DNA from 4 places in the Nocardioides okcheonensis genome. Region 2 is predicted to be linked to each of the others. Evidence: predicted binding sites of a transcription regulator. Region 2 holds the regulator's gene; each other region holds the start of a gene.
What was found. The regulator LexA, encoded in region 2, represses DNA repair genes until DNA is damaged. The targets are predictions, from matches to a motif close to TCGAACANNTGTTCGA.

Region 1: LN652_RS04320 (HNH endonuclease signature motif containing protein) is a predicted target of LexA. The motif match lies at 2,018-2,033, and genes of this name have one in related genera.
Region 3: LN652_RS04945 (DUF6504 family protein) is a predicted target of LexA. The motif match lies at 2,939-2,954, and genes of this name have one in related genera.
Region 4: LN652_RS17080 (alpha-ketoglutarate-dependent dioxygenase AlkB) is a predicted target of LexA. The motif match lies at 2,931-2,946, and genes of this name have one in related genera.

What each region holds. Positions count from the first base shown of each region.
Region 1 covers NZ_CP087710.1:935,204-940,649, forward strand. The annotation lists gene LN652_RS04315 (NAD(P)-dependent oxidoreductase) at 1-459, shown strand, start outside; gene LN652_RS04320 (HNH endonuclease signature motif containing protein) at 554-1,804, opposite strand; gene LN652_RS04325 (SDR family NAD(P)-dependent oxidoreductase) at 2,220-3,062, opposite strand; gene LN652_RS04330 (NAD-dependent succinate-semialdehyde dehydrogenase) at 3,160-4,536, opposite strand; gene LN652_RS04335 (aldo/keto reductase) at 4,657-5,446, opposite strand, start outside.
Region 2 covers NZ_CP087710.1:2,000,174-2,005,619, forward strand. The annotation lists gene LN652_RS09675 (NAD(P)/FAD-dependent oxidoreductase) at 1-765, shown strand, start outside; gene LN652_RS09680 (SDR family NAD(P)-dependent oxidoreductase) at 866-1,630, opposite strand; gene lexA (transcriptional repressor LexA) at 1,786-2,508, shown strand; gene LN652_RS09690 (NAD(P)/FAD-dependent oxidoreductase) at 2,622-3,839, shown strand; gene LN652_RS09695 (sulfotransferase family 2 domain-containing protein) at 4,472-5,203, shown strand; gene LN652_RS09700 (ATP-dependent DNA helicase) at 5,237-5,446, opposite strand, start outside.
Region 3 covers NZ_CP087710.1:1,056,028-1,061,473, forward strand. The annotation lists gene dinB (DNA polymerase IV) at 79-1,248, opposite strand; gene LN652_RS04935 (class I SAM-dependent methyltransferase) at 1,288-2,025, opposite strand; gene LN652_RS04940 (SAV_6107 family HEPN domain-containing protein) at 2,086-2,511, opposite strand; gene LN652_RS04945 (DUF6504 family protein) at 2,522-2,857, opposite strand; gene LN652_RS04950 (hypothetical protein) at 3,017-3,484, opposite strand; gene LN652_RS04955 (YbaK/EbsC family protein) at 3,542-4,033, shown strand; gene LN652_RS04960 (DUF4126 domain-containing protein) at 4,037-4,627, shown strand; gene LN652_RS04965 (phytoene desaturase family protein) at 4,657-5,446, shown strand, end outside.
Region 4 covers NZ_CP087710.1:3,503,599-3,509,044, forward strand. The annotation lists gene LN652_RS17070 (xanthine dehydrogenase family protein molybdopterin-binding subunit) at 1-727, shown strand, start outside; gene LN652_RS17075 (FAD binding domain-containing protein) at 724-1,569, shown strand; partial or broken gene LN652_RS22180 (SRPBCC family protein) at 1,596-1,946, shown strand; gene LN652_RS17080 (alpha-ketoglutarate-dependent dioxygenase AlkB) at 2,286-2,909, opposite strand; gene LN652_RS17085 (GntR family transcriptional regulator) at 3,029-3,751, shown strand; gene LN652_RS17090 (HD domain-containing protein) at 3,756-4,337, opposite strand; gene LN652_RS17095 (oxygenase MpaB family protein) at 4,334-5,197, opposite strand; gene LN652_RS17100 (MerR family transcriptional regulator) at 5,277-5,446, shown strand, end outside.

The DNA.
Region 1 (5,446 bases), 1.1 Mb from region 2:
GGACTCGACGGCTGCGAGGTCGTCGTCAACCTCGTCGGCGTGAGCGGCCTGCTCGCCGCGCGGCGTGGCACCACGGTCTACTCACGGAGCGTCGCGGCCCTCGTCGCCGCAGCTCCTACAGCCGGATTCTCCCGCGTGGTGCTCGTCACCAGCGGCGGAGTCGTGGACCAACCGGATGACGGCTGGTTCTACACGCACGTCCTCAAGCGCCACTTCCTCGAGCCGACGTACCGCGACATGCGCCTCGCGGAGCGATCACTCCAGCACAGCGACCTGGGCTGGACCATCGTCCGCCCCGGCTACCTCACGGGCGACAAGCAACGCACCGACTACCGCGTCAGCATCGATGCCCCCCTGGCCAAGGACGGCTCGTTGAGCAGGTGGAGCCTCGCGCACGCCATCCTCCAGCGGGCACTCAGCGACGAGGCGCTCGGCCACACGCTTGCCGTGGCCACGTGAGACACGCAGGTCCTGAAGACGCGCTCGGTGACGAAAGGGGGCGACCTGCCCGGCATCAGCGACCGGCTCGGACGGAAGCACGTACCCGTGCCCCTCACGTCCGCATGGTGAAGCTGACCTGGTTGTCGGCGTGGATGGTCTTGGCGTAGCGCGGGTCGTGGGCCAGGCGGTGGTGGCGCGGGCACAGCAACCGCCCGTTCACCAGATCGGTCGCACCACCGTTGGACCACGGGTCGTCGTGGTGGGCATGACACCCCGACGCGGTCGTCTCACACCCCTTCGCGGTGCACCCGCCGTCCCGCAACCCCAGCGCGATCCGCTGCGCCTTGCTGAAGAGCCGCCGCGACCGTCCCAGGTCCAGCACCTGCCCGTCGCCGCCGAGCACCACCGGGACGATCCCGGCCTCGCACGCCAGCCGGCGGGCCTGGGCCGCCGACATCCGCGTGCCGTCGTCCAGCAGCGCCACCGCGTGCTCACCCAGCAGGTCCTGCAACGTCACCGCCACCACCACCGACACGCTCACGCCCGCGGTCTGCGGGGTCGCGTCCAGCGGGTACCGCTCGACGTACTCCACGAACGCCTCACCCATCCGCCGCCGCGACGGCTTCCACACACCGTTCTCGTCGCGCAGGTCCCCCTCGGTGTGCCGGGCCGGGTTCGCCAACGCCTGCAGGATCCGCCGCAGGATCGCACCCACGTGCGAGGGGACCGTGAACCGGCCGTGGCAGCGGCCCTCACCGTCGTCCGACATCAAGAACGACACCGACTCCGCCGCCCGGCGCTCCTCCTCGGCCAGCGCGTCGGCCTCGGCCGACTCCCCCACCTCGGGTGCCACCACGTCCAGGATCCGCTTCCCGATCTGCCGCAACGCCCTCGCATCATGCAGCCGCGCGTAGGCCAGCAGCCTCGCCTCGGCCTCCTCCCGCACGGCGACGTCGACACGGTCCGGCAGCGCATCAACCGCCTCGACGATCGCCCGCGCCTGCTCCGCCCGCAGCGTGCCGTCGGCAAGCAGACGCCCGACCTCCGGGTGGTTCTCCATCGCGCGCCCCAGCGCCAGGTCGCGGCGTACCTCACGCCGCGTGGACCGCGTCTCGGCCGCGACCCACGGAACCGCGTCCCGAGAACCCTCCACCGTCCCGACGTCGTCCGAGGCCGCCAGCACCCGCGAGAGCAGCCCGTCCAGCTGCGACCGCGCCGCCACCAGCTCCACCAGCGCCGCCCGCTTCTCCCCCACCGACATGAACACCGGCTCCACCGGCGCCACACCCTTCAACGACGCACGCAGGTCCACGGCGCACTCCACGATCGGATGCAGCTGCTCCACCGGATCCACCAGGGTCATCCAGAGCCACCTCCTCGCACGCACGTCACTGACAACCGCCCGGGTCCGGGGCGGAGCGGTGAGGCATGGGGTGGCGTCGAAGGCCTGGCGTCACCTGTGAGCCCTACGGCATCCCGTGAGCACCACCACGGGTTCTATGGGTGACTGACCCGGTCCCGGGCCCTCCGTCACCTCAGACGAGAGAACCGTTCCGGACCGGCGTGCTACGCACGATCGTACACCTGTTCGAATGCGTGAGCAAGGAGTGCCGACACCTGTGGAGGAACTGCTGTCCTTGGTCGAGGGGTCTCGAGACGGGACTCCGTCCCTCCTCGACCACCGAGTGCCGTTCGTCCCTCCTCGACCAGCGAGTGCCGAGGGGTCTCGAGACGGGACTCCGTCCCTCCTCGACCAGCGAGCGCCGCGGGGCTAGCGCTCAGCCGATCCCGACCAGCGCGGCCGACCGCTCCCAGAGCCCGTCGATGAGCGCCTGGTCGCTGGCCTGCCTGTTCTCCCGGCCGTCGACGTGGAAGCGGCTGAAGTACCGCCCGTTGACCTCGGGGTCAGGGCCGCGCTCGGCGAGGGCGACCAGCGGCGCGGCACCGTCGGGGACGCTGATCGTGGCGAAGCGGGCGAGCGGCGTGCGGTAGAGCAGGCCGACGATCCGGGAGTCGCGGCCGAAGGAGCTGCCCACCGGCCCGGGGTGCACGGCGGCCGAGGTGATCCCGTCGTCCGCCCACCGGTCGGCGATGCCGCGGGTGAAGAGGATGTTCATCAGCTTGCCGGTGCCGTAGGCGGGGAACTCGCGCGCCTTGCGGTGCTCGTAGTCGAGGTCGTCGAGCACGACCTTGCCCATCAGGTTGCCGATGCTGGAGGTGTTCACCACGAGCGAGCGTCCCGCCGCGGCCAGCGTCGGGCGCAGCAGGTTGGTCAGCAGGAACGGCGCGAGGTGGTTGACCTGGAAGTTGGGCTCGTGGCCGTCGTGGGTCGTCCTCGACGGCGAGAAGGTGCCGCCGGCGTTGTTCATCAGCACGTCGAGCGTGCCGGCGCGGTCCGCGACCTGCCCGGCGAGGCGGCGTACGTCGTCGAGGCGGGCGAAGTCGGCGACCAGCGGCTCCGTGCCGACGGCCTCCGCGACCGGGCGCAGCTTGTCGCGCGAGCGCCCCGTGACGAGGACCGTCGCGCCCCGCTGGGCCAGGACCCTGGCGGTCTCCGCGCCGATCCCGTCGCTCGCCCCGGTCACCAGCACCGTGCGGCCGGCCATCGTCTGATCAGTCATGCGCCGAGCCTAGGTCGCACGTGCTGAGCGGCAGCCCCACGCACGACGCCCCGCGCACCCGGTCGTGGGTGCGCGAGGCGTCGGAGGGTGCGGCGGGTCAGCCCGCGGGGGTGTAGATGAGCTTCTTGTTGACGAACTCGTCGATGCCGTAGGGGCCGAGCTCGCGACCGACGCCCGAACGCTTGGTCCCGCCGAAGGGGAGGTCGGCCGCCGACCCCTGGGCGCTGTTGATCCAGACCATGCCGGTGTCGAGCTGGTCGGCGACCCGCTGGGCCTTCTCGGTGTCCGAGCTCCAGACGACGCCTCCGAGGCCGAACGACGAGTCGTTGGCCAGCGCGACCGCCTCGGCGGCGTCCTCGACGCGGTAGACGACCGCGGCGGGGCCGAAGAGCTCCTCGCCGTAGGCGCGCATGTCGGGCGTGACGTCGGTGAGCACGGTGGCCTCGACGAAGGCGCCCGGGCGGTCGAGCCGCTTGCCGCCGGTGCGGAGCGTGGCGCCCTTGGAGACGGCGTCCTCGACCTGCTCGAGCAGGGTCGTCGCGGCGGCCTCGGAGGACAGCGGGCCGAAGCCGGAGGACGACTCGAACGGGTCGCCCGGCGTGAGCGCGCCCATCGCCGCGGTGAACTGCTCGACGAACTCGTCGTAGAGGTCGTCGACGACGATCATCCGCTTCGCGCCGTTGCAGGCCTGTCCGGCGTTGCCCATCCGGCCGCGGACGGCCGACTTCACGGCGGCGCCGAGGTCGTCGGCGTCGAGGAGGATGAACGGGTCGGAGCCGCCGAGCTCGAGGACGACCTTCTTGAGGTGGCGGCCCGCCACCTCCGCGACGGCCGAGCCGGCCCGCTCGGAGCCGGTCACGGAGACGCCGACGACGCGCGGGTCGGCGATGATGTCGGCCGACTGGTCGTTGGTGGCGAAGAGGTTGATGTAGGCGTCGGCCGGCAGCCCGGCGTCGGCGAAGATCTGGTCGATCGCGAGCGCCGACTCGGGGCACTGCGGGGCGTGCTTGAGCAGGATCGTGTTGCCGACCATGAGGTTGGGCGCGGCGAAGCGGGCCACCTGGTAGTAGGGGAAGTTCCACGGCATGATCCCGAGCAGCGGGCCGACCGACTCCTTGCGCACCAGCGCGCTGCCACCCATCGCGGGGTCGAGCGGGGCGTCGGCGAGCAGCGTCGGGCCCTGGTCGGCGTAGTAGCGGAAGATCGAGGAGACGAGCTTGATCTCGCCCTTGCCCTCGCGGACCGGCTTGCCCATCTCGCGGGCGATGATCGCGGCGAGCTCGTCGGCGCGCTCGTCGTAGAGGTCGGCGACCCGGCGGAGCACCTGCGCGCGCTCGTCCTTCGACGTCGTGCGCCACTCGCCGTACGCCGCGTGGCTGCGCGCGAGCGCGTCCTGCACCTCGGCGTCGGTGGCGGTGGGGAACTCCTTCTCGACCTCGCCGGTGGACGGGTTGGTGACCTGGTAGTCGCTCATGCGTGATCCTCTCGAACGGGGGTGGGGACGCGCGTGCATCCCCCACCTCCGAACGTACGCACGGCTGCGGCCCTCACAAGGGTCCGGAGGGGTGAGGAGTCACACCGTGCGGATCGGGAATCAGCCGCCGGCGAGGTCGCGGCTGCGCTGCTCGAGGCCTAGCTCGCCGTAGGGGTAGTCCGTGGCGGCGAGGTCGCTGGCCTCGTCGAGGACCGCCTGCTCCCCCGCCGACAGCACCAGCCCGGCCGCCTTCAGGTTGGCGGCGAGCTGCTCGGTGGTGCGGGCGCCGAGGATCGTGGAGGTGACGGCGGGGCGGTTGGTGACCCAGGCGAGGGCGACCTCGGCCATGGACACCCCGCGGTCCTGCGCGACGCGCTCGACGGCGTCGATGATCCGCCAGGTGCGCTCGCTCCCCCGCCGGTCCCAGGCCTCCATGCCGCGGCCGGGGTCCTCCCCGAGCCGGGTGTCGCCGGTGGGCCGCTGGTCGCGGGTGTACTTCCCGGACAGCCAGCCGCCGCCCAGCGGGCTCCACGGCAGCAGGCCCATGCCGGCGTCGAGCGCGGCCGGCACGACCTCCCACTCGATCTCGCGGACGATCAGGCTGTACTGCGGCTGCAGGGTCACGGGCTCGCGCAGGCCCAGCGCCCGGGCGGTGTGGACGGCCTTGGTCAGCTGCCACCCGGTGAAGTTGGAGAGCCCGTAGTAGTGGATCTTCCCGGCCTGCACGAAGCCGTCGAGCGTGCGCAGCGTCTCCTCCAGCGGCGTGTGCGGGTCGAAGGCGTGGACCTGGTAGAGGTCGACCGCGTCGACGCCGAGACGTCCGAGCGAGGCGTCGAGCGCACGGGTGAGGTGGCGCGTGGAGAGCCCGCTGTCGTTGGGCCCGGCGCCCATGGGGAACCGGCCCTTGGTG
Region 2 (5,446 bases):
GACGTGGTCATCGGCGCCACCCAGGGCGCCGGCTGCTTCGGCGCGGCCTACGAGTTCCTCTTCAACACCTCCTACCAGCTCAGGAAGGCCGGGCTGAAGGACAAGGTGAAGCTCACCTACGTCAGCGCCGAGCCGTTCCTCGGCCACTTCGGCATCGGCGGCCTGCCCCACGGCGAGTCCCTGCTCGGCATGTTCCTCAGGAAGGAGGGCATCGAGGCGGTCCTGGACACCGCGATGGACCACGTCGACGACGGCCGCCTGGTGCTCGCCGACGGCCGGGCGATCGACTTCGGCTACGCGATGATCATCCCGCCGTTCTCCGGCCAGGACGTCGTCCAGAAGGCCGGCGAGCTCGCCGACGCCAACGGCTTCGTGAAGGTCCGGGACACCTACCAGAGCGAGGCGTTCGACGACGTGTACGCCGTCGGCGTCGCCGCCGCGGTCGAGGTGCCGTGGCAGACCCCGACCCCGGTCGGCATCCCCAAGACCGGCTTCCCGACCGAGCAGCAGGCCCACGTCGCGGCGCTCAACATCGCGGCCCAGGTCCGCGGCGAGGAGCCGCAGGAGCACAAGGCGTTCGGCGACATCCCGGCCGTCTGCGTGATGGACGCGGGCAACAACGGCGTCGTGATCCTGGCCGACAAGATGCTGCCGCCGCGCAAGCACGGGGTGCTGATCCCGGGCCCGCAGGCGCACCTGATGAAGCTCGGCTTCGAGAAGTACTTCCTGTGGAAGATGCAGCACGGGCAGGTGCGCCTGCCCTGACAAGGACGACCACGCCCGGTCGCGCACCGGGCACCTGGAGGGACGGCCGTCCGGCCCGGAGGGGCCGGGGGGCCGTCCGTGGGTTGCGACGGAGCGACGCTCAGCGTCGCCGCATCGCCCGGCGTCCCTGCGCGGCGAACAGCCCGACGACGTGCTGCGACACCCCCGGTGCCAGTGCGGCGCCGCGCGCCACTCCTCCGCGCCAGCCCGGCAGCGTACGCACGACGCGGCGCGAGCCGAGCAGCGCGACCGCGGCCTCGGCGACCTGCTCGACGGTGAGGATCGGCCCGCCCGAGTGGACCAGCTGCGCGCCCACCCCGGCGGGGTCCTGTGCCGCCAGCATGGCGGTGTCGGCACCGTCCGGGCACAGCGCGTGGACCCGCACGCCTCGCGGCGCCTCGGCGTTGACCGAGGAGCTCAGCGACACCACGCCGGCCTTGGTCGCGGCGTACACGCTGTAGCCCGGCGCCGGCGTCAGCCCGGCCAGTGACGCGACGTTGACGACGTCGCCGCCCCGCGGTCCGAGTGCGGCCAGCGCCGCCCGCGTCCCCCACATCGTGCCGAGCAGGTTGACCTCGACGAGCCGGCGCACCTGCTCGTCGGTGAGCGCGGCCAGCGTGCCGTCGTCGCCGACGCCCGCGTTGTTGAACCAGGCGGTGAGCGGTGCGTGCCGCGCCGCCTCGGCCGCGACGACCCGGTGCGCGTCAGGGTCGCGTACGTCGTGGGCGAGCCCGGCGACCGCGCCGATCTCCCCGGCCGTCGCGGCGACGGCCTCCGCGTCGACGTCGCTCACCACCACCCGGTGCCCGCGCGCGACCAGCAGTGCGGCGATGCCGCGTCCGATCCCACGCGCCCCACCCGTCACCACACAGCTCGTCGGCCCGCCGCTCGTCATGGACGCGACGCTAGCGACACGCTGCTTCGAACAGGTGTTTGATCCACGGGTGCCGGGAGGTCTACGGTGGCACCACCTGCTCCGGGCGGACGGAGCGGGCCACCACGCCGGGAGGACTGAGCCAGATGGCCAAGCAGGACGACAAGAACGTCATCGAGATGCCCGACGGCCCACCGGACGCCACCGGGCTGACCCCGCGCCAGCAGCGCGTCCTGGCCACCATCAAGGACTCCATCGAGACCAAGGGATACCCGCCCTCGATGCGTGAGATCGGTCAGGCGGTCGGCCTCACCTCCTCCTCCAGCGTCGCCCACCAGCTCCGGGTGCTGGAGGGCAAGGGCTTCCTCAAGCGCGACCCCAACCGTCCGCGCGCCCTCGAGGTGTTCCTGCCCGAGGTGATGGCCGCGCGCCGCTCGATCTCCAGCGCCGACGACTCGGGCGTCGACGAGACCGGCATCGGCGACGTCTCGCCGTCCGCGGTCAACATCCCGCTCGTGGGCCGCATCGCCGCCGGCGGCCCGATCCTCGCCGAGCAGGACGTCACCGACGTCTTCCCGCTGCCCAAGCAGCTCGTCGGCGACGGCACCCTCTTCCTGCTCGAGGTCTCCGGTGACTCGATGGTCGACGCCGCCATCTGCAACGGCGACTACGTCGTCATCCGCCAGGAGCAGACCGCCACCAACGGCCAGATCGTCGCCGCGATGATCGAGGGCGAGGCGACCGTCAAGACCTTCCAGCGCAAGGACGGCCACGTCTGGCTGCTCCCCCACAACACCGCCTACGACCCGATCCCCGGCGACAACGCCACGATCCTCGGCGTCGTCACCGCGGTGCTCCGCCGGGTCTGACCGCCCTGCCCTGCGTGCGTCGACGCGCCCTCCACCCCACGGGGCGGAGGGCGCGTTGAATGTCCGGGGTCGAGCGGACACGATGGCCGGACAGCCAACCGTCGGGAGCGCGCATGAGCAACGTCCAGGAGTCCTACGACTACGTCATCGTCGGTGGGGGCGTCGCCGCCACCAGCGCCGTGAAGGGGATCCGCTCGCAGGACTCCTCGGGCACGGTCGCCGTGCTCGGCTCGGAGCCGCACGACCCGGTCTACCGCCCCGCGCTGTCGAAGGACCTCTGGCTCAAGGACGACGAGTCGCTCGAGGGGCAGTCGCTCGCCGGTGACCTCGACGACGACGACGCCGTCGACCTCGTGCTCGACACGACCGTCACCGAGATCGACCCCGCTGCCCACGCCGTACGCCTCGCCGACGGCACGTCGGTCGGCTACGGCAAGCTGCTGCTGGCCACCGGCGCCGAGCCGCGCACCCTCGGCCTCGAGGCCGGCCCGCGGGTCGTCTACTACCGCACGTCCGCCGACTACGAGCGGCTCCGTGGGCTCGCCACGTCCGGCAGCCACGTCGTGGTCGTCGGCGGCGGCTACATCGGCTCCGAGATCGCCGCCGCGCTCGTGCAGAACGACGTCGCGGTGACGCTCGTGCTCGACCTCGAGGACGTGCAGGAGCAGATGTTCCCGCGCGCGCTCGCCGCGAGCCTCACCAAGGACTTCGCCGAGCACGGCGTCACGATCGTGCACGGCTCGGTCAGCACCGGCGAGGAGACCGGCGACGGCGTCCGGATCCGGCTCGACGACGGGACCGACGTGGTCGCCGACGCGGCCGTCATCGGGGTCGGCGTCCAGCCCCGCACCGGGCTCGCCGAGGCCGCCGGGCTCGAGGTCGACAACGGCGTCGTCGTCGACGAGCGCCTGCGCACGAGCGTCGAGGACGTGTACGCCGCGGGCGACGTGGCGTCGTACCCCGACGCCCTGCTCGGGCGCCGCCGCGTCGAGCACGTCGACCAGGCCGAGAAGTCCGGCGAGCACGCCGGCAAGGTGATGGCCGGCGCCGACGAGACCTACACCTACACCCCGATCTTCTGGTCCGACCTCTTCGACGCCGGCTACGAGGCCGTCGGCGAGACCCGCTCCGACCTCGACATGGTCGAGGACTGGAAGGACGGCGAGCTCGGCACCGGCGTCGTGTACTACCTGAAGGCCGGCTCCGTGCGCGGCGTGCTGCTCTGGAACGTCTGGGACAGCACCGACCAGGCGCGCGAGGTGATCGCCGAGACCAAGGACGCGCCGCTCGACGACCCGGAGAGCCTGCGGGGCCGGATCCCCTTCGGCTGAGGGCGCCACCGCTGGTCGAGGAAGGCGCCCTGGCGCCTGTCACGAGACCCAGACGCGCCGACGGGTCTCGTGACACGACTTCGTCGTTCCTCGACCACCGGTGGTCGGGGGTCTCGTGACGGTCGCTGCGCGACCTCCTCGACCAACGGGAGTTGCGCGCGTCGACCAGCGACGCGCCGCTCGACGACCCGGAGACGCTGCGCGGCCGGATCCCCTTCGACTGAGGGCGCCACCGCTGGTCGAGGAAGGCGCCCTGGCGCCTGTCACGAGACCCAGACGCGCCGACGGGTCTCGTGACACGACTTCGTCGTTCCTCGACCACCGGTGGTCCGGGGGTCTCGTGACGGTCGCTGCGCGACCTCCTCGACCAACGGGAGTTGCGCGCGTCGACCAAGGACGCGCCGCTCGACGACCCGGAGAGCCTGCGCGGCCGGATCCCCTTCGACTGAGGGCGCCACCGCTGGTCGAGGAAGGCGCCCTGGCGCCTGTCACGAGACCCAGTCGCGCCGAGGGGTCTCGTGACACGACTTCGTCGTTCCTCGACCACCGGTGGTCGGGGGTCTCGTGACGGTCGCTGCGCGACCTCCTCGACCAGCGAGGCTTCGGGCCAGGGGGCGTGTAGCCTCGCGGCGATGTCCGAGCACGCAGGCGGGGCGCCGTCGCCCGAGGTCTTCCGCACCCGGCCGGGCAACCGGCGTCGGCTGACGCCCGCGGCGGAGGCCGAGGTGTCCCGGCTCGCGGCGGCGGGCGAGGCGTCGGGCTGGCTCAGCCCCCTGGCGTACAACCTCACCGTGAGCCACAGCCACCGGTTCGTCTGGTACCGCGTGGCCAAGGTCGCGACCCGCACCATCCGCCACCACTGCGAGGCCTACGGCGTCACGATGGACGTCGACCACGCGATGCGGGTGCGCTACCCGCTGGGGTCGTTCGCCGACTACTTCACCTTCGCGTTCGTCCGCGACCCGCTCGACCGGTTCGTCTCCGCGTGGCGCGACAAGGTGGTGGACCACAACTACTACGCCTTCGACGACGAGACCCACGCGCGGATGCAGACGGTCGAGGAGTTCGCCCGCTGGACCGCGGCGCAGGACCTCTCCGCCGTCCCCGGCACCGACCAGCACCTCACCCTGCAGAGCCGGATGATCGACCTCAACCGGGTCGACTTCGTCGGCCGGCTCGAGACCTTCGACCGCGACTTCGCCGAGGTGTGCGAGCGGATCGGGGCGCCGGCCGTCCCGACCGCGCCGAAGAACCAGACCGCGCCCCGCGGGCAGGACCGCAACGCCTCCGACGAGCTCAAGGAGCTGGTGGGCACGATGTACCGCCGCGACTACCAGCTGTTCGGCTACGAGGTCCCGGCCTGAGGGCGTCTCCCGGCCGACCGTCGCGATGGCGGTCTACGTGCTCGTCGGCTGACCGAGCCGCTTGAGCGCCTGGCGCACGAGCGCCGGGTCGGTGGTCGACCACATCGGCGGCAGCGACGCCTTGAGGAAGCGGCCGTAGCGCGCGGTCTCGAGGCGCGGGTCGAGCACCGCGACGATGCCGCGGTCGGTGGTGGTGCGGATCAGCCGGCCCGCGCCCTGGGCCATCAGGAGCGCGGCGTGGGT
Region 3 (5,446 bases), 940 kb from region 2:
CTGCAAGTCTAGGCACGGTCCTGCCACTACGGTAGGCGTCCCCGAAAAATCTGGCACCGGTTTGGTCACCCCCGCCGCTCAGACCAGGCTCGCGGGCCGCACGGCGCTCGACCCGAAGCGGCGGGTGGCGCGGTCGACGGCGCGGTCGGCGTCCTCCCAGCCGTGCTCGGGCTCGCCGAGGACGAGCTGGCGCTGGACACTCGCACGCGGCACCAGGCCCTCCACCCGGACGCCCACCAGCCGCACCCGGGTGCGCGGCAGGTCGAGCGCGTCGTAGAGCCCGGTGACCACGCGGTGCACCTCGACCGTCACGTCGGTGACCTCCGGCAGGGTGCGCGAGCGGGTGATCGTGGTGAAGTCGGAGAAGCGCACCTTGAGGGCGACGGTGCGACCGACGACGCCGGCCGCCCGCATCCGGCCGGCCACCCGCCCGGAGAGCCGCAGCAGCTCACGGACGACCACCTCCCGGTCGGCGGTGTCGCGCGCGAAGGTCTCGTCGGCCCCCATCGACCGGTCGGGCTCCTGGTGCACCGGCCGCGGCACCAGCTCGGCGCGGTCGGTGCCCCACGCGAGGTGGTGGAGGTGCTGGCCGAGGTGTCGGCCGACGGCCCGCTGGAGCTCCGGCACCGGCAGGCGGGCGATGTCGGCCACGGTGACCAGCCCGGCCCGGTGGAGCACCTCGCGGGTCTTCTCCCCGACTCCGTAGAGCTCACCCACGTCGAGCGGGTGGAGGAAGGAGGTGACCTCGGCGGGCCGGACCACCAGGACGCCGTCGGGCTTGGCCCGCCGGCTGGCGACCTTGGCGACCGACACCGAGCCGGCCACGCCGACGGAGCAGGTGATGCCCTGCTCGTCGTGGATCGTCGCGCGCAGCTGCTCGGCGATTGCCTCCGGCGGGCCGAGCCGACGCGTCGAGCCGCGGACGTCGAGGAACGCCTCGTCCAGCGAGTACGCCTCCACGAGGGGCGTCACCTCCCGGAAGGTCTCCATCACCGAGGCCGAGACGCTCATGAAGCTGGTGTAGTCGGGCGGGAGGACCGTGACGTGCGGGCACAGCCGGCGCACGCGGGCCATCGGCAGCGCCGAGTGGATGCCGTAGCGGCGGGCGACGTAGTTGGCGGCCAGCACGACGCCGCGACCGCTGCCGCCGACGACCACCGGCTCGTCGACCAGGTCGGGCCTCTCACGCAGCGCGACGGAGGCGTAGAAGGCGTCCATGTCGACGTGCAGGAGCGGGGTGTCGGTCACCGTCCGCCCCCGCAGTAGGGCGCGGACGGCGCGGACGGCTCAGCACCGGGCGAGCACGTGGAGCTGCGTCGCCAGCGGGAGGTACTCGGGGCGGGTCGCCACGGCCCGCTCCAGCTCGACGAGGGCCGCCGTGGCGCCGGGCTCGAGGTCGAGGAGGCTGCCGGGGACCAGGTCGGCGAAGACCCGCACACCGTGGACCGACGTCGGGGCCAGGCCCGCCGCGCCGAGGAGGTCGACCACCTCGTCGCGGGTGAAGCGACGGCCACCGCGCCCGGCCGCGGACCCGCCGTCGAGCAGCTCGCGGGCGGTCTGGAAGTGCCCGGCCATGGCGCGGGCGACGACGGCCGCGTGCTGCTGCGCGACGACCAGGCTGAGGTGTCCGCCGGTGCGCAGCACGCCGGCGATGGCGGCGAGGGACGCGGCGGGGTCGTCGACCATCTCGAGCACACCGTGGCACAGCACCAGGTCGGCGTCGTCGACCAGCGCGGCGAGGTCGGACAGGTCGCCCTGCTGGCCGGCGACCCGGTCGGCGACGCCCCGCTCGCGGGCCCGGCGGTCGAGCGAGGCGAGGGCGTCGGGGCTCGGGTCGATGACCTGCACCCGGTGGCCCAGCTCGGCCAGCGGGACGGCGAACCCGCCGGTCCCTCCCCCGACGTCGACGATCCGGGCCTGCTGCTCGCGCAGGGTCGCGTCGGTCTCCAGCAGGGTGCGCACGCCGTCCCAGACCACGCCGGTGCGGACGGACTGACGACGCTCGCTCGCGGAGGGCTGCTGCATGCGGGCAACCCTAGTGCGTGCGGCGCGACGCCCCGGGTGGGCTTCATCCCCGGCCCCGTCTCAGGCGACGCTGGCGTGCGGGACCAGGCCCAGCGACTGCTCGACGACCGCGAGGAACCGGTCGGAGTCGCGCACCAGGTCGTCGGCCTCGCGCTCGGTCACCGCGCGGGTCGACCCGGCCTCGGCGGCCGCCCGCTTGGCGGCGCCGGCCGCGAAGAACGTCGCCCACTCGGTCAGCTCGGGAGCGACCTCGCACAGCAGCACCCAGGCGTTCTTCTGCCGGCGCCCCCGCGGCGCCGGACGGGCGCGCGCCGCGAGCAGCGCGGCCGCCGCGCACAGGGCGGCGACGTGGGCGCAGGCGTACCGGGTGGGGACGTCGCGGGCCGTGATCGCGTCGCTGAGCGAGGCCGCGGAGCGGGCGAGGTACGTGTGGGCGCTGGCCGGCAGCGTCGCCGCCGACGTCGGGCCGAACGGTGCGGTCGTCATCATCGCCCCCTCAGTCCCGGCAGCCGACGAGCTGCCAGCGCCCGACGGCCCGGTCGAAGGACAGGTCGAACACGCCGTGGCCCGGCGGCTCGGCACCGTCGACGACCCTGACCCCGGACGCGATCCCCCGGCCGGCCTCCACCCGCCACAGCTCGCGCGCGGCGACCGGGTCTGCGGTCAGCGCCCCGCCCGCGTCGCCCGCCGCCGCCGGCTGCCGCCACGGTCCGGCCTCCACCCAGTGCGCCACCACCACGCGCACCTTCCACAGGCGGCCCCGCCACAGGAACTGCTCGGGATCCTCCGCCTCGCCCCGTCGCACCTCGACAGGGTCGTCGTACTGCCTCATCGCGCCTCCTCGACACCTCGGTCGACCCCGGGGTCGACCCGGGCGGCGGTGGGGGTCGAGGTCACCGCCACCCGAGTCGCGTCGAACAACTGTTCGAACAACGAGAACGGTACTCCCCACCACCGACAGCGCGTCAAGGGCCGGTCGGGAGGCGCGACCTCAGTGGCCGCGGAGGTACGCGGTGGTGTCGCGGCGCCACAGCAGGACCGCGAGGACCAGGCCCTCGACGATGACCAGCGCGGCGAGGACCACGAAGATCGCCGGCAGGTGGGAGTCGAGCGCGACGGCGCCGACCAGGACGCCGACGCCGACCGTCGCGGTCAGCACGAACCGCGCCCAGCCGTGCCCGCCCATGAAGAAGGACCCGAGCACGAGCGACAGGAGGGCGAACCCGACGAAGGCGACCACGGAGAGGGCGACGAACCCGGGGACGATCGGGCTCTCGCGCAGCTGCTCGATGCCACCCTGGGCGAGGATGTCCTGGGCCGACGGGTTGCCCTCGGCCCACCCCAGGATGACGTCGTCGCGCATCAGCCAGGTGAGCAGCGTGATCACGCCCGCCGTGGCCACGATCAGCCCCAGCACGCGCACGCTGTTGACCACGGACCCGGGCACCTCGCGCGCCATCCACACTCCCCTGAAATCGTCGTCCGACTCGTCGTCGCTCGTCGCTAGGCTCGCACCATGTCGAGCGAGCACGCATCCATCACCTCGTTCCGAGGCGAGCACACCCGGCGCGGCGGCACGGGTGACGTGGTCATCCTGCCCGACAGCGCCCACACCGCGGCACTCGCCGCGGCGGCGCTGGGGTGTGAGGTCGGCGCCATCGCCAACAGCCTGCTGTTCGACGCCGGAGGCGAGCCGGTGCTGATCCTCACCTCGGGGGCGCACCGGGTCGACACCGCCGCCGTCGCGCAGCGCATCGGCGTGGAGCGGCTGCGCCGTGCGTCGCCCGAGTTCGTCCGCGAGCACACCGGGCAGGTGATCGGCGGGGTCTCCCCGATCGACCACCCGGCGCCCGTCCGCACCTGGATCGACCCGTGGCTGCGGCGCCACCCCGTCGTCTGGGCGGCGGCGGGACACCCGGCGGCGGTCTTCTCGACGACCTACGACGAGCTGGTCGCGATGACCGGCGCGACCGAGGTCGACGTCGAGTCCGCGGCGGGCGGGGACTGAGACGTGGACGCCCTCGCGCTCACCTTCTCCAGCGGCTGGGCGAGCGGCGTCAACGCCTACCTCGTCGTGCTGGTCCTCGGCCTGGCCGACCGCTTCGGCGGCTCCGAGGCGATCCCCGACGTGCTGGGGCGGTGGGACGTGCTGGCGCTCGCGACCTTCCTCTACGCGATGGAGTTCGTCGCCGACAAGATCCCCTACGTCGACTCCACCTGGGACGCCGTGTCCACCGCGATCCGGCCGACGGCCGGCGCCGTGATCGGGGTCCTGCTCGCCGGGGAGGCGGACTCCCTCGAGCAGGCGGTCGGCGGCGTCGTGGGCGGCGGCACCGCACTGCTGAGCCACCTCGCCAAGGCGGGCGGGCGACTGGCGCTCAACTCCTCCCCCGAGCCGGTGACCAACGTCGCCGCGAGCCTCGCCGAGGACGCCGCGGTGCTCGCGGTCGTGTGGTTCTCCCTGGAGCACCCCCGCGCCGCTGCGGCGGTCGCCGGGGTGCTGCTGCTGGTCGGCCTGGTGATGCTGGTGGTCCTCGGCCGGCTGGTCCGCCGCGGCTGGCGGCGGTGGAAGCGGCGCGAGCCGGTGCGGCCGGTCGGCTGACCGTGCCGGCCAGGACCTAGGGTTCCCCCGTGGCGCGTGTCGTGGTGGTCGGAGGCGGCTTCGGCGCGATGGCCGCCGCCGCACGCCTCGCCAAGCTCGGCCACGAGGTGACCCTGCTCGAGCGCTCCGACCGCCTCGGTGGCGCCCTGGGCACCGTCGAGGCCGACGGGTACGCCTGGGACGCAGGCCCCACCTCCACCCTGCTCCCCGCCGTGGTGCGCGACCTGTTCCGCAAGTCCGGGCGACCGCTCGAGCGCGAGGTCGACCTGCACCCGCTGGACCTCGTGCGCGAGCACCGCTTCGAGGACGGCCCCGCGCTCCGCCTCCCCGGCGGGTCCCGCGCCGCCCAGCTCGACGCGTTCGAGGCGCTCGGGACCGGCCTGGGCCGGCAGTGGGTCGACCACGTGGCGTCCTACGGAGACGTCTGGGAGCTGCTGCGCAGGGAGTGGTACGAGCGGCCCTTCGACCCCGACGTAGCGCCCCGGGAGCTCACCGACCTGCTGAACCGGCGCACGTCGCTGCACCGGCGGCTGCGCCGCACCTTCGACGACGAGCGGCTGCGGCTGGTCGCCGGCCACCGGCTGGTGATGGACGGCCACGCGCTGCGCGACGTACCGGACTTCGCCGGCCTCGACGTCTACCTCGAGCAGCGCTTCGGCGCGTGGACGGTCCCCGGCGGCCTGGCGGCGCTCGGCACGGCGATGGCCGAGCGGCTGGCGCTGCGGCGCGTCGACGTCCGCACCGGCACCGAGGCCGGCGACCTCGTCGTCCGCGACGGACGGGTCGTCGCCGTCGCGACCCGCGGGGCCGACGGCACCG
Region 4 (5,446 bases), 1.5 Mb from region 2:
CCACCTGCTGGAGGCCAGCGAGGACGACCTCGAGTACTCCGGCGGCCGGTTCACCGTCCGCGGCACCGACCAGGGGACGGCGATCCAGGAGCTCGCGACCGCGGCGTTCGCCGGGCACAACTACCCCGAGGGCATGGAGCTCAACCTCGACGCCGACGCGACCTACGACCCGGTGAACTTCAACTACCCCCACGGCACGCACCTGTGCGCCATGGAGGTCGACACCGAGACCGGTCAGGTGAAGATGCGCAAGTACACCTGCTGCGACGACATCGGCACCATCATCAACCCGCTGATCGTCGCCGGGCAGGTCCACGGCGGCCTCGTCCAGGGCATCGCGCAGGCGCTGTGGGAGGAGGCGGTGCACGACGAGGCCGGGACGCTCGTGAGCGGATCGTTCGTCGACTACCTCCTGCCGACCGCGGCCGACACGATCTCCTTCGACGTCGTGCACACCGACGACCCGAGCATCTGCACCACCAACACGCTCGGCACCAAGGGCGTCGGCGAGGCCGGCACCATCGCCTCCACGCCCGCGGTCGTCAACGCGGTCGTCGACGCCGTGCGCCACCTCGGTGTCACCGACATCCAGATGCCGTGCACGCCCGAGCGGGTCTGGCGCGCCATCCACGCCGGCGACCAGGCCGCACCGACTCCCGAGGCGGCGATGCCTCACTTCGACGAGTCCGAACCCGGACCCGACAGCACGGAAGGGGCCCAGGCATGATCCCGGCGCAGTTCGACTACGTCGCGCCCAGCTCGGTCGAGGAGGCGCTCGCCGCCCTCGGCGAGCACGGCGACGACGCCAAGATCCTGGCCGGCGGCCAGAGCCTCCTGCCCGTGCTGCGGATGCGCCTCAACGCGCCCGAGGTGGTGATCGACCTCGGTCGGATCACCTCCCTGCGCGGCATCCGCGACGACGGCGACGCGATCGTGATCGGCGCGATGACCACCCACACCGAGGTCCGCGACGACGCGCTCGTCAAGGATCACGCGCTGCTCCTGTCGAAGGCCGCGGCCGAGGTGGCCGACTCCCAGATCCGCCACCGCGGCACCTTCGGCGGCGCGCTCGCCCACGCCGACCCGGCCGGCGACCTCGGCGCGCCGGCGCTGGCGCTCGGTGCGCAGTTCGTGATCGCCGGCTCCGGCGGCACCCGCACCGTCGAGGCCGACGACTTCTTCGTCGACCTCTTCGAGACCGCGATCGGCGAGGACGAGATCCTCACCGAGGTCCGGGTCCCCAAGCACACCGGCTGGGGCGCGCACTACGAGAAGTTCGTGCGGGTCGCCCACCAGTGGCCGATCGTCGCCGTCGCGGCGACCGTCAAGGGGTCGATCGACGAGGCCCGCGTGGGCCTGACCAACATGGGGTCGACGCCCCTGCGGGCGCGGGCCACGGAGGCCGCGCTCGCCGGTGCGAGCGCGACCGAGGACGGCGTACGCGCTGCGGCGGAGCAGGCGGCCGACGGCACCAACCCGCCCTCCGACCTCAACGGCGCCGCCGACTACCGCCAGCACCTCGCCCGGGTCCTCACCGGCCGCGCGGTGCTCCGGGCAGCGGGGGCGTAGGCGTGGAGCTGTCCCACCGCTTCACCGTGCCCGTCGGCGTCGAGGAGACCTGGGCGCACTTCAACGACATCGCGTCGGTCGCCGAGTGCTTCCCGGGCGCCCAGGTGACCGAGGCGGACGAGGAGTCGTTCTCGGGATCGGTGAAGGTCAAGCTCGGCCCGATCGCGCTGCAGTACAACGGCAGCGGCACCTTCGTGGAGAAGGACGCCGTGGCGCACCGGTTCGTGGTCGACGCCAAGGGCAAGGACAAGCGCGGCAACGGCACGGCCGGCGCCAAGGTGACGGTGTCGATGACCGGCTCCGACTCCTCCACCGACGTGGCGGTCGAGACCGACCTGGCCATCACCGGCAAGCCGGCGCAGTTCGGCCGTGGCGTGATGCAGGACGTCTCCGACAAGCTGCTGGGGCAGTTCGTGTCCTGCCTCGAGCAGCGCCTCGCCGCGCCCGCGCCGGAGCCGGAGCCCGAGCCCGAGCCGGCCACCGACGCCGCGCCCGGCGCGGACGACGGACGGCGCCGACGGCCCGGGCGGCCGCTCGCCGCCGAGGCCGGCGCCCCCGCCGCCCCCGCCGCCCCCGGCGGAGGCGCTCGACCTGGGGAGCGCGGTGCTGCCCGTCCTGGCGAGGTCGTACTGGAAGCAGGCGCTGGCCGCGGTCGTGGGCCTCGCCCTCGTGCGGCGGCTGCTGCGGAGGTAGCGCCGGTCGACCTGGTGGGCGGGTCAGAACACGTGGAGCGGGCGGAACTGCACCGAGATCCGCGGCCCCGCGTGGGCGACCTTGGGCACCGCGTGCTCCCAGGTGCGCTGGCAGGACCCGCCCATCACCACCAGGTCGCCGTGGCCCATCGTGAACGCGATCGACGCACCCCCGCCGCGCGGGCGCAGCAACAGCCGGCGGGGGTCGCCGACGCTCACGATCGCCACCATGGTGTCCTGGTGGCGCCCACGTCCGATGGTGTCGCCGTGCCAGGCCACCGAGTCGCGGCCGTCGCGGTAGTAGCAGCAGCCGGCGCTCACGAACGGCTCGCCGAGCTCGGGGAGGTAGTGCTCGCTCAGCGTCTCGCGGGCCCGTTCCAGCACCGGGTGGGGGAGCGCGTCGCCCCCGACGTAGGTGTGCACCAGGCGCGGGACGTCGACCACCGCGTCGTACATCTCCCGCCGCTCCGCGCGCCACGGCACCCGGGCGACGAGGGCCTCCAGCACGGCGTTGGGCTCGGCCAGCCAGCTGCGCTGCACGTCGACCCAGGCGCCGTCGGTGAGCAGGCGGCGCTCCGGCGCGAGGGGCACCGCGGCGGTGTCCTCGGCGGCGAAGAGCGAGCCCTGGAAGTCCAGTGGGGAGTCCACGGCGGCATCGTACCCGATCTGTCGAACGCACGTTCGAACATCAAGGTCTGGTCAAGGCTTACCCACAGGCTTGGTCAATTGGGTGACGTAGATCAGCGCCGCTCCTTAGCCTGTGTGGCATGGAGCCGGTGGACCTCGTCGTCCCGCGTCAGCGGGCGCTGAAGCACGTGCAGGTGCGTGAGCACGTGCGCGGGCTCATCGAGAGCCAGCCCCCCGGGTCGGCGGCGCCGTCCGAGCGCGAGCTGGTCGCCCGCTTCGGCGTGGCCCGGATGACGGTGCGCCAGGCGCTCGACGCCCTGGTCGCCGAGGGACTCCTGGAGCGGATCCCCGGGCGCGGGACGTTCGTCGCCCAGCCGCCCAAGACCCCGGGGCGCCTGACGTCCTACACCGAGGAGATCCGTCGGCGCGGGATGCTCCCGGAGTCGCAGACCCTCCTCGCCCGCGTCGAGCAGGCGGGGCCGGGCGTCGCCCGTGCCCTCGACATCTCGCCGGGTGACCCGGTCCTGCACTGGCGCCGGCTGCGGCGGGCCGACCAGGAGATCGTCTGCGTCGAGGACGCCTACCTCAACGAGGTGCTGCTGCCGGGCTTCCTGCAGCACGGCACCCCCACCAGCCTCTACGAGGCGCTCGCCGCGCGGGGGCTGCGCCCGACCGACGTCGAGGACGCGATCAGCGCCGACCGCGCGAGCGCCGAGGAGGCCAGCATCCTCGGCATCGCCGAGGGCGACCCGGTCCTGCGCCACGCGCGCCGGGCGGTGGCCGACGGCCGGATCGTCGAGGTCTCGCGCACCTGCTACCGCCACGACCGGTTCACGTTCTACCTCCAGCTCGCCGACCGCTGAGGGCTCACCCGCGCAGCCCCGCCAGCTCGCGCTCGAGGTTCGCGCGCGCGGGGGCGTCCCACAGGTCGTGCGCCTGACGGGTGCGGAACAGCCGCGGCCGCGCGGCGAGGTCCTCGAGCACGGCGCGACGCCCGGCGCGGAAGTCGGCGTCGGACACGTGCGCGAAGTCGGCCCGCACGCCCGCGACGTAGGCGTCGTAGCGCTCCCGCGTGGCGGCGAGGATCCCGAGGTCGGCGTCGCTGAGGGCGCACCCGTCGGCGTCGTCGTCGTCCGGCTGGTGCTCGAGGGTCATCCGCACCAGCCGCGCGACCTCCGCCGCGAGGGGCGGCGCCAGGACCCGCTCGGCCCACCGGGCCGAGCGCTCCTCGTCGTCGTCGGCGCCGTCGTAGACCGCGTCGTGGAACCACGCGGCGAGCGCGACCGTCGCGGCGTCGAAGCCCGCGCCCGCGTCGGCGAGCTCGTCGAGGCGCTCGAGCACCTCCGCGAGGTGCTGCAGGTCGTGGTAGCCCGGGCGGTCCCACGCGGCCAGCAGCTCGTCGCGCACGTCGTGCCGGTCCGGCAGCGGCCAGCGGGCCGCCAGGCTCACGCCTGCTGCTCCTGCAGCTGGCGGGCGTGGTCGTGGCCGGACGCCATCGCCCAGCGGATGGTGCGGGTGGCGGCGGCGCCCAGGATCCGGTTGGTCACCGGCGGGACCGGCGGCAGCCGCAGCTCGCGCCGGGCCTCGGTCGGCAGCAGGCCGATCGCGGCGGTCGCGAGCGAGAGGTAGCCGGGACGCGCGACCAGCGGGAGGTCGGGGTGCAGCAGCAGGAAGCGGATCGCGTCGTGGGCGGCGGGCGTGCCACGCAGCTCGGGCCCGTAGGCGGTCAGCACGGTGCGCAGCTCCTCCTCCGAGCGCGGGGCGCCGATCACGCCGAGGTGCTCGGCGGCGACGGCGGTCTGGGCGACGTACTCGTCGCGCTCGCGGCCGACCAGCGGCCGGCGGCCGTAGCGGTCGTGGGCGAGCAGGAAGCTCTCGATCTCGGCGGCGTGGACCCAGCCGAGCAGGTGCGGGTCGCTCGCAGCGTAGGGCGTCCCGTCCGGCATGGTGCCCGTCACCGACTCGTGGGCCCGCTGCACCGCCCGGATCACCTGCAGCGCGTCCTTCTCGGTGCCGAAGGTCGTCATCGCGATGTAGGTGGAGACCTGCGCGAGCCGGCCCCACATGTCGCCCTGGTAGCCGGAGTGGTCGGCCACGCCCTGCATCGCCGCCGGGTGGAGCGACTGCAGCATGATCGCGCGGATGCCGCCGACGAACATCGACGCGTCGCCGTGCACGCGGGCGATGGGGGAGTCGGGCGCGAACCACCGGGGACCGGGGGTGCCGTGCACCCGCTCGCGGGCGCGGTCGCCGTCAGGCCCGGCCACCTTGCGGAACAGCTCGGCGCCGAGGCGTTCGCGGAGGGTCACGTCCTCGAGCCTAGCGAGCGCGCACAACGTCCGCGGCCCGCTTTGACTTCGAGTACTCGAAGTTCCTAGCGTCGAGGACGTGACCACGCACGCCGAGCCCCGCAGCTACACGATCCGCGAGACGGCGGCCCTCACCGGGCTGCCGGCGAGCACGCTGCGCTACTACGAGCAGGTCGGGGTGATCCCCCCGATCAGCCGCGGCGCGAGCAGCGGGCACCGCGTCTACGGCGAGGCCGACCTCGACCAGCT